One region of the Actinomadura keratinilytica genome, then DNA from elsewhere that is predicted to be linked to it. Evidence: predicted binding sites of a transcription regulator. Region 1 holds the regulator's gene; the other holds the start of a gene.
The links. Region 1 encodes HrcA, which represses chaperone genes, less so after heat shock. Its sites were predicted from a motif close to TTGGCACTCTCNNNNNGAGAGTGCCAA; they were not measured.
Positions count from the first base shown of each region.

Region 2: a site for HrcA is predicted at 1,920-1,946, ahead of groES (co-chaperone GroES). Genes of this name have one in related genera too.

Region 1 covers NZ_BAABDO010000076.1:3,381-7,925, reverse strand. Annotated here, with positions in the region: gene ABD879_RS21800 (hypothetical protein) at 1-232, shown strand, start outside; gene ABD879_RS21795 (16S rRNA (uracil(1498)-N(3))-methyltransferase) at 379-1,110, opposite strand; gene dnaJ (molecular chaperone DnaJ) at 1,156-2,289, opposite strand; gene hrcA (heat-inducible transcriptional repressor HrcA) at 2,290-3,306, opposite strand; gene ABD879_RS21780 (DUF3097 domain-containing protein) at 3,527-4,345, shown strand; gene ABD879_RS21775 (DUF4870 domain-containing protein) at 4,454-4,545, shown strand, end outside.
Region 2 covers NZ_BAABDO010000026.1:18,819-23,363, forward strand. Annotated here, with positions in the region: gene groL (chaperonin GroEL) at 1-1,401, opposite strand, end outside; gene groES (co-chaperone GroES) at 1,490-1,798, opposite strand; gene ABD879_RS11640 (class I SAM-dependent methyltransferase) at 2,030-3,265, shown strand; gene ABD879_RS11645 (apolipoprotein A-IV repeat region-like domain-containing protein) at 3,839-4,545, shown strand, end outside.

The DNA.
Region 1 (4,545 bases):
CCCAGGGTGTGCTCCCGACGACACCACCACGGACGGCGCGTCCGCGGGCTCCCCCGCCCCGCCGGCGAGCGGTCCGTGCAGCACCCCGCCGACCACGCCGACCCCGCCCACCGAGCAGCCGCCCGAGACGCCGACGACGCCTTCCAGCGAGCCTTCCCAGCAGCCCGAGGCGCCGACATCGAGCGAGCCCGCCCCCGCCTCCACGGACGCGCCCGCCGTGGCCCCAGAGTGATCTGACGGGTCACCGAGCCGGCGCGCACAATCCCACACCCCGCGATCCCTCCAGCCCGGGATCGGCTTCCGCATGCCCTCGACTTCCGCATGCCCTCGAAACGCACGCCCGTGCCGTGCGCCGGTGCGTGCGGTCTGGCGGGCGGCCTACCAGCGGCCGGTCGCGGCGAACAGGACCGCCGCGGCCGCCACGCCCGCGGTGGAGGTGCGCAGGACGGTCGGGCCCAGGCGGACCGGACGCGCCCCGGCGGCGGCGAACCGGTCGAGCTCCTCGGGGGCGATGCCGCCCTCCGGGCCGACGACCACCACGATGTCGCCGCTGCGGGGCGGCCGCAGCGCGCTGAGCGGCTCGCCGGCCTCCTCGTGCAGGACGACGGCGCAGGCCGCGGCGGCGATCCGGGCCTCGACGTCGGCGGTGGCGGCCAGCGGCGGCACCTCCGGCAGCCAGCTGCGGCGGGCCTGCTTGGCGGCCTCCCGGGCGGCGGTGCGCCAGCGTCCCAGGGCCTTGTCGCGCCGGTCCGGGCGCCACTGCGTCACGCAGCGGGCCGCCGCCCACGGGACGATCTCGTCCACGCCCGCCTCGGTCATCGTCTCCACGGCCAGCTCGCCCCGCTCGCCCTTGGGCAGCGCCTGGACGACCACCAGGCGCGGCCGGGGGCGCTCGTGGCGGTGCCGGGCGAGCACGTCCAGGGTCAGCGACGCGCGGCCGGCCGCGGCCACCACGCATTCGGCCAGCAGCCCGGCGCCGTCGGTGAGGTCGACGCGCTCGCCGGGCCGCAGCCGGCGCACGGTGGCCGCATGCCGGCCTTCCGGCCCGTCGAGCAGCACGCGGTCGCCCTCCAGCGCGGAGGACTCGGCCAAGAAGACCGGCGGAGACACAGGTTCCCGTTCTGACTGGTCGCCGTATCGGGGGGATGCCCCGGGCTACTGGTTGAACACGTCGCGCAGCCGCGAGAACACGCTGCGCTGGCCGGGGGCGAACTTGCCGGGCGGGCGCTCCTCGCCGCGCAGCTCGGCCAGGCGGCGCAGCAGCGCCTCCTGCTCGTCGTCGAGCTTGGCCGGCGTCTCCACGTTGACGTGGATGAGCAGGTCGCCGCGGCCGCTCTCGTTCAGGTGCCGCACGCCCCGCCCGTAGAGGGTGATGACGTGGCCGGACTGCGTGCCCGGCTTGATGTCGACCTCCTCGGCGCCGTCCAGCGTGTCGATGGTCACGCTGGTGCCGAGGGCCGCCGCGGTCATCGGGATCTGCACGGTGCAGTGCAGGTCGTCGCCCTCCCGCTCGAAGATCGGGTGCTGCTTCTCGACGATCTCCAGGAACAGGTCGCCGGGCGGGCCGCCGCCCGGGCCGACCTCGCCCTCCCCGGCCAGCTGGATGTGGATGCCGTTCTCCACGCCCGCCGGGATCTTGACCTTGACGGTGCGGCGGGTGCGGACCCGGCCGTCGCCCGAGCACTCCGGGCACGGGGTGCGGATCACGCTGCCGAAGCCGTTGCAGCGCGGGCACGGCCGCGAGGTCATCACCTGGCCGAGGAACGAGCGCTGCACCTGCTGCACCTCGCCGCGGCCCATGCAGGTGTCGCAGGTCTCCGGGTGGGTGCCGGGCGCGCAGCCCGACCCCTCGCAGGTGGTGCACACCACGGCGGTGTCGATCGTCAGCTCGCGCGTGGTGCCGAAGGCGGTCTCGGCCAGGTCCAGCTCGACGCGCAGCGTGGCGTTGCGGCCGCGCCGGGCGCGGGTGCGCGGGCCGCGCGAGGTCGCCGTGCCGAAGAAGGCGTCCATGATGTCGCTGAACGGGAAGCCGGCGCCGCCGAACGGCCCGGCCCCGCCCGCGCCCCCGCCCGGGGCGAACGGATCCGCGCCCAGGTCGTACATCTCGCGCTTCTTGGGATCGGAGAGCACCTCGTACGCCTGGGTGATCTCCTTGAACCGCTCCTGGGTCTCCGGATCGGGGTTGACGTCCGGATGCAGCTCGCGGGCGAGCCGCCGGTACGCCTTCTTGATCTCGTCCGGGCTCGCGTCGCGGCGGACCCCCAAGGTCGCGTAGTAGTCGTTGGCCACTTACGACCCCGCCAGGATCTGTCCAACGTAGCGTGCCACTGCCCGTACCGCTCCCATCGTGCTGGGGTAGTCCATGCGTGTCGGCCCGAGCACTCCGAGCCGGGCCAGCGTCCTGTCCCCGACGCCGTAGTCGGCCGCGACCACCGAGGTGAAGCGCAGCCCCTCGTCGGGGTTCTCCGTGCCGATCCGCACGGTAACAGAAGACGAGGAGTCGCCGACCTCGCCGAGCAGGCGCATCAGCACCACCTGCTCCTCCAGGGCCTCCAGGACCTCGCGCAGGCTCTGCGAGAAGTCCACGGCCGCCAGGTTGGCGGCGCCGGCGAACACGATCTTCTCGTCGTGCTTTTCGACCAGCGTCTCCAGCAGCACCGACAGTACCGCCGCGGCGACCGGCCGGTCGTCCGCCGCCACCTTCTCCGGAAGGTCGGCCACGGCGTTCGGCACCTCGCCGAGCCCGCAGCCGTCCAGACAGGTGTTGAGCAACGCCCGCAGGTGCCCGACGGTCTCCTCGGAGACCTCGCGCGGTGTCTCGATGACCCGCTGCTCGACCCGGCCGGTGTTGGTGATCAGGACCAGCAGCAGCCGGTGCGAGGCCACCGGGACCAGCTCCACGTGCCGCACCGTCGAACGGGTCAGCGACGGGTACTGCACCACGGCGACCTGGCGGGTCAGCTGGGCCAGCAGCCGCACCGTCCGGCCGACCACGTCGTCGAGGTCGTAGGCGCCGCTGAGGAACGTCTCGATGGCGCGCCGCTCGGCCGCCGACAGCGGCTTGATCGTGGACAGCCGGTCGACGAACAGCCGGTAGCCCTTGTCGGTGGGCACCCGCCCCGCGCTGGTGTGGGGCTGGGTGATGTACCCCTGCTCCTCCAGCACGGCCATGTCGTTGCGGATCGTCGCCGGGGACACGCCGAGGTTGTGCCGGTCGGCCAGCGACTTCGACCCCACCGGCTCGTTGGTGGAGACGTAGTCCTCGACGATGGCGCGCAGGACCGCCAGCTTCCGGTCGTCGAGCACGTGGTCACCTCCTCCCTGCCCCCGTACTGGCACTCCATACTTCCGAGTGCCAAGTGTACGGCCCGGCGGGCGCAGGCTGGAGTGCCTGGCGCGGACGGAAACGGCCCGGGGCGCCTCCGGAGCCGCGCCGGTGGCCGGTCGCGGCCGCCCGGGGGCGCGCCACGCCGATGGACGTGCGCCGCCGGTGCCGCGGCGTTCGGGGCGGTTAATGTGCGGATCCGTGCGGAGTAAGGACTACGGAAACGACGTCCTGGCGGGCGACTGGCGGCGGCCGCGGAAGGGCGGCGTGCCCGAGATCCCGGCCGAACGCGACCTGGTGGTGGAGGACCCCGACAGCGGCTTCTGCGGCGCCGTGGTCGGCTGCGACAAGTTCGGCGTGACGCTGGAGGACCGGTTCGGCAGGCGCCGGGTGTTCCCGTTGACCAAGGCGGGGTTCCTGCTGGACGGCAGGCCCGTCACGCTCGTCAGGCCCGGCCCGGAGCCGCGGCGGGCCCCGGCGCGCTCGGCCTCCGGGTCGATCGCGGTGAGCGGCCTGCGCGCGCGGGTGGCCCGGGAGAGCCGCATCTACGTGGAGGGCGTGCACGACGCCGAGCTGGTGGAGAAGATCTGGGGCCACGACCTGCGGGTGGAGGGCGTGGTCGTGGAGTACCTGGAGGGCGTGGACGACCTGCCCGCCATCGTGGCGGAGTTCGCGCCCGGCCCGCAGCGCCGCCTGGGCGTGCTCGTCGACCACCTGGTGGAGGGGTCCAAGGAGAGCCGGATCGCCGCGCAGGTGCGCTCCCCCCACGTCCTGGTGACCGGCCACCCGTTCGTCGACATCTGGCAGGCCGTCAAGCCCCGCGCCGTCGGAATAAGGGCGTGGCCGGACGTCCCCCGCGGCGTACCTTGGAAGGAAGGCGTGCTCGCTGCTCTGGGTTGGGGGGACGACGTGAGCGAGGGATGGCGGCGCATCCTCGGCTCCGTGAACTCCTACACCGACCTGGAACCCGAGCTGCTCGGGCGCGTCGAAGAGATCATCGACTTCGTGACGGCCTCCTAGCGCCCTCCGGGCCGTGCCGCGGCCCCGGCGGGCACCGTGTCCCCATCCCTCCCGACCTCTTGTCCCAGCCCCGCAGCCCTCACCGCAGGCGACCACGAGGAGCAGGCCATGACGCACGGGCACCCCGGCCAGCCGGGATACGACCCGCCCAACCACGGGCAGCAGCCGGGTTACGGGCAGCAGCCACAGCCCGGTCACGA
Region 2 (4,545 bases), on a different contig from region 1:
CACCTTGGAGACGACGACGTAGCCCTCCTTGCCGGCATTCTCGGCGATCCAGCGCAGCGGCTCGACCAGCGCGCGGCGCACCGCCTCGGCGCCGACGGCCTCGTCGCCGGACAGGCCGAGGGTCTCGAAGCCCTCCTTGGCCACGTGCACCAGCGCCGAGCCGCCGCCGGAGACGATGCCCTCCTCGATGGCCGCGCGGGTCGCCGAGATGGCGTCCTCCAGGCGGTGCTTCTTCTCCTTCAGCTCCACCTCGGTGGCCGCGCCGACGCGCAGCACGCACACGCCGCCCGACAGCTTGGCCAGGCGCTCCTGCAGCTTCTCGCGGTCCCAGTCGGAGTCGCTGCGCTCGATCTCGACCCGGATCTGGCGGATGCGGTCCTCGATGTCGGACGCGGCGCCGGCGCCGTCGACGATCGTGGTGGCGTCCTTGGTGACCGTGACCCGGCGGGCCCGGCCGAGGTCCTCCAGGTTGAGGTTCTCCAGCTTCAGGCCGAGCGCCTCGCTGACCACCTGGCCGCCGGTGAGGATGGCCATGTCGGCCAGCATCGCCTTGCGGCGGTCGCCGAAGCCGGGGGCCTTGACCGCGACCGAGGAGAAGGTGCCGCGGATCTTGTTGGCGACCAGCAGGGCCAGCGCCTCGCCCTCGACGTCCTCGGCCACCACCAGCAGCGGCTTCTTGGTCTGGGCGACCTTCTCGGCCAGCGGCAGGAACTCGTTGACGTTGGAGATCTTGCCGTCGACGATCAGCACGTAGGCGTCCTCGAGGACGGCCTCCATGCGCTCGGGGTCGGTCACCATGTGCGGCGACAGGTACCCCTTGTCGAACTGGAGCCCCTCGGTGAACTCCAGCTCCAGGCCCATGGTGTGGGCCTCCTCGACGGTGATCACGCCGTCCTTGCCGACCTTCTCGAACGCCTCGGCGATCAGCTCGCCGATGCCGGCGTCCTGCGCGGAGATGGTCGCGACGTGCGCGATCTCGCTCTTCTCCTCGACCTCGCGGGCGACCTTGAGCAGCTGGTCGGACACGTGCCGGGCGGCCGCGTCGATGCCCCGCTTGAGGCCCAGCGGCGAGGCGCCCGCGGCCACGTTGCGCAGGCCCTCGCGGACCAGCGCCTGGGCCAGCACCGTGGCGGTGGTGGTGCCGTCGCCGGCGATGTCGTTGGTCTTGGTGGCCACCTCCTTGGCCAGCTGGGCCCCCAGGTTCTCGTAGGGGTCCTCCAGCTCGACCTCGCGGGCGATGGTCACACCGTCGTTGGTGATGGTCGGCGCGCCGAACTTCTTGTCGATGACCACGTTGCGGCCGCGCGGGCCGATGGTCACCTTGACGGCGTTGGCGAGGCGGTCGACACCGCGCTCAAGGGCCCGGCGCGCGTCCTCCTCGAACTCCAGGATCTTCGCCATGCGGAAAACAGTCTCCCTTCGCGCGAACCGCCCCGGTCCGCCCCTGTTGACGGGCCGGACCGGGGCGGTGCGTCACTGCTCGGACGCCTTACTTCTCGACGATCGCGAGGACGTCACGCGCCGAGAGCACGAGGTACTCCTCGTTGTTGTACTTGACCTCGGTGCCGCCGTACTTGCTGTAGAGCACGACGTCGCCGACCTTCACGTCGAGCGGCACCCGCTCGCCCTTGTCGTCGACCCGACCCGGGCCCACGGCCAGGACGGTGCCCTCCTGGGGCTTCTCCTTGGCGGTGTCGGGAATGACCAGGCCCGACGCGGTGGTGGTCTCGGCCTCAAGCGGCTGGACGACGATGCGGTCCTCAAGCGGCTTGAGAGCAACCTTGGTGGCGGTCGTCACGATCTGACCTCCCCTTCGGTGGTGTCCTCGGCCGGCGTGGAAGGGCCGGCCGCACATGTGGCAGAAGAGGCGACCCCGGACCGGCCTGCCGTCGCGGGTGCCAGACCGACCTCGTCGCTTATTGGCACTCTCAGCTTGAGAGTGCCAGTCATGGAGACTATGCCGTGGCCGGGGAGGCGTCAACACGAACACGTGCGCGCCCCCGGCCCCGGCACCGCTACCGTCCGGGGTATGGACATCGAGGCGTTCCGGGCCCTGCCGGGCCCCGCGGGCCGCGCCGTCCTCGCGGCGGCCGCCGAGGCGGACCTGAGCGAGAACGCCCTGCTCAGCACGGCTGCGCGCCTACGTGAACGCTACCCCGCCGAGCTCGTCGCCGCCGCTTTGACCCAGGCCCGGCTGCGGGTGCGCGCCCGCGCCAAGTTCGGCCCGGACGCCGACCGCATGTACTTCACCCCCGACGGGCTGGAGCAGGCCACCCGCGCCCGGGTGGCCGCCCACCGCGCGCGCCGCTTCGCCGCGTATCTCGACGCCCGCGGCGGGGCGGTGCTGGAGATGGGGTGCGGGATCGGGGCCGACCTCATCGCCCGGGCGCGGCTGGGGTGCCGCGGGGAGGGCGTGGAGCGGGACGCGCTGACGGCGGCGGTGGCGAAGGCGAACGTCGAGGCGCTGGGGCTGGCCGGTCTGGCGTCCGTCCGCGAGGGCGACGCCACCCTGGAGGATCCCGCCGGGTACGCGGCGGTGTTCGCCGACCCGGGGCGGCGCACAGGCCGGGGGCGCGTGTTCGACCCCCGGGCGTACGAGCCGCCGCTCGGCACCGTCCTGGACCTGGCCGCGCGTGCGCCCGCCGGGTGCGTCAAGGTGGCTCCGGGCATCCCGCACGATGCGATCCCGAACGGCGTGGAGGCCGAGTGGATCTCCGTCGGCGGGGACGTCAAGGAGGCCGCGCTGTGGCTGGGCGGGCTGGCCGGCGCGGTGGGCCGCCGCGCGACGGTGATCCGGTCGGACGACCCGGACTCCCCCGCCGCGACGCTCACGCCCGAGCCCGGCCTGGACGCGCCGGACGTGCGCCCGTGGGGGCGCTATCTGTACGAGCCGGACGGCGCGGTGATCCGCGCGCGCCTGGTCGCCGAGGTGGCCGCGCAGGTGGGCGGCGGCCTGGCCGACCCGCGCATCGCCTACGTCACCGCCGACGCGGCCGTGGCGACGCCGTTCGCGGCGGCCTACGAGATAGAGGACGTGCTGCCGTTCTCGGTCAAGCGGCTGCGCGCCGAGCTGCGCCGCCGGGACGTCGGCGTATTGACGATCAAGAAGCGCGGTTCGGCGGTGGACGTGGACCGGTTGCGCCGCGACCTCGGGTTCGCCTCCCGGCCGCGCCGGGGCGGCGGGGCGGAGGCGACCGTCGTGCTCACCCGCGTGGGCCGGGCGCCGGTCGCGCTGCTCGCCCGCCCGCTCCCCGCCGGGGAATGAACGAAGATCTCACCGCCGACTAAAAGATCTCCCCGCCGCTTAATGTTCGCAAGCGGATCCGGGAGGCGCGCCGGGCGCAGCGAAAAAATCGCCTATGCCGCGGCATCGCGTCCGCTAAGCATCGCGCCGATTCCGGGCCGCGCCTGCCATCCTGGGAATCGCGGGCGGCCGGAGAAAGGCGGCGTTCGCAATTGACGGGCGGGCGCGCGCCCCCGGCGCGTCGGCCCGCGCCGCGGCCCCCGGCCCGGCAGACTGGGCTCCCCCAGGCGGGAGCAGCCCCGGCGCCACGGTCACGGCGTCGGCGGCGGCCGCCCGCCCGGCTCGCCCGTGAACCGTCGGAAATGACCTCGCCCAGGATGTTCTCCCCCGTTACCGCCGCCCGGAAAACCAAGTGCATTCCACGGAACCCGCAATGTTTCCCGTTCGCTTTATCGCGGCGCCGCGCAACCACTACAGTGAGGCGTTCACGATTCAATGCCGCACGCCATTTCATCGCGTCGGCACACGAAGGAGCATCGGGTGGAAACGAATCACAACTTCCTGCAGACGGGGGGTCAACCGGTCTCGGATCGGATGCGGGAGTTGCTCGCCCGTGCGGCGCAGGACCACGTCTACGAACAGCGCTCACAGGGGCAGGTCCTGGACGAGATCCGCCAGCGGCTGGAGGGGATGGAATGGCTGCTGCGCGAGGTCCGGGAACGGGAGCTGAACGGGCTGACCGGGCAGCTCGACGGCGTCCGGGGGCAGGTCGAGGAGCTGGCGGGCAAGCCGCCGGAGTGGGCCGAGGGCCTGGCCGAGCACATCGAGGCGGTGGGCGAGCGGGTCAAGCCGGTGGCCGAGCTGCCCGCGCTGTGGGCCGACGTGGGCGTCGTCGCCGAGAACGTCGACGAGGGGCTGACCCGGCTGCAGGCGGTGCTCGACTCCGCGCAGCACATCAACGACGTCACCCAGCAGGCGTCGCAGCGCATGGAGGAGATGACCAAGCGGCTGGACAAGCTGCAGGGCAGCATGGAGGCGGCCTCCGTCCGGTTCAACCGGCTGGACAAGTCCCTGGCCGAGCTCGGGCACCGGGCCGAGAAGCTGGAGCACTCGATCAGCGGGATCACCGCCCGGGTCGACCAGTCGCTCGGCGAGATGGCCGACCGGGTGGAGCAGGGGCTGGAGGCGGTCAACGGCAGGGTCGAGGGCGTCGGCGGGCGGCTGGACGGTCTGGACGGACGGCTGGACGGGCTCGATGGCCGACTCGAGGGGCTGTCGGGCAAGCTGGACGGCCTGGACGG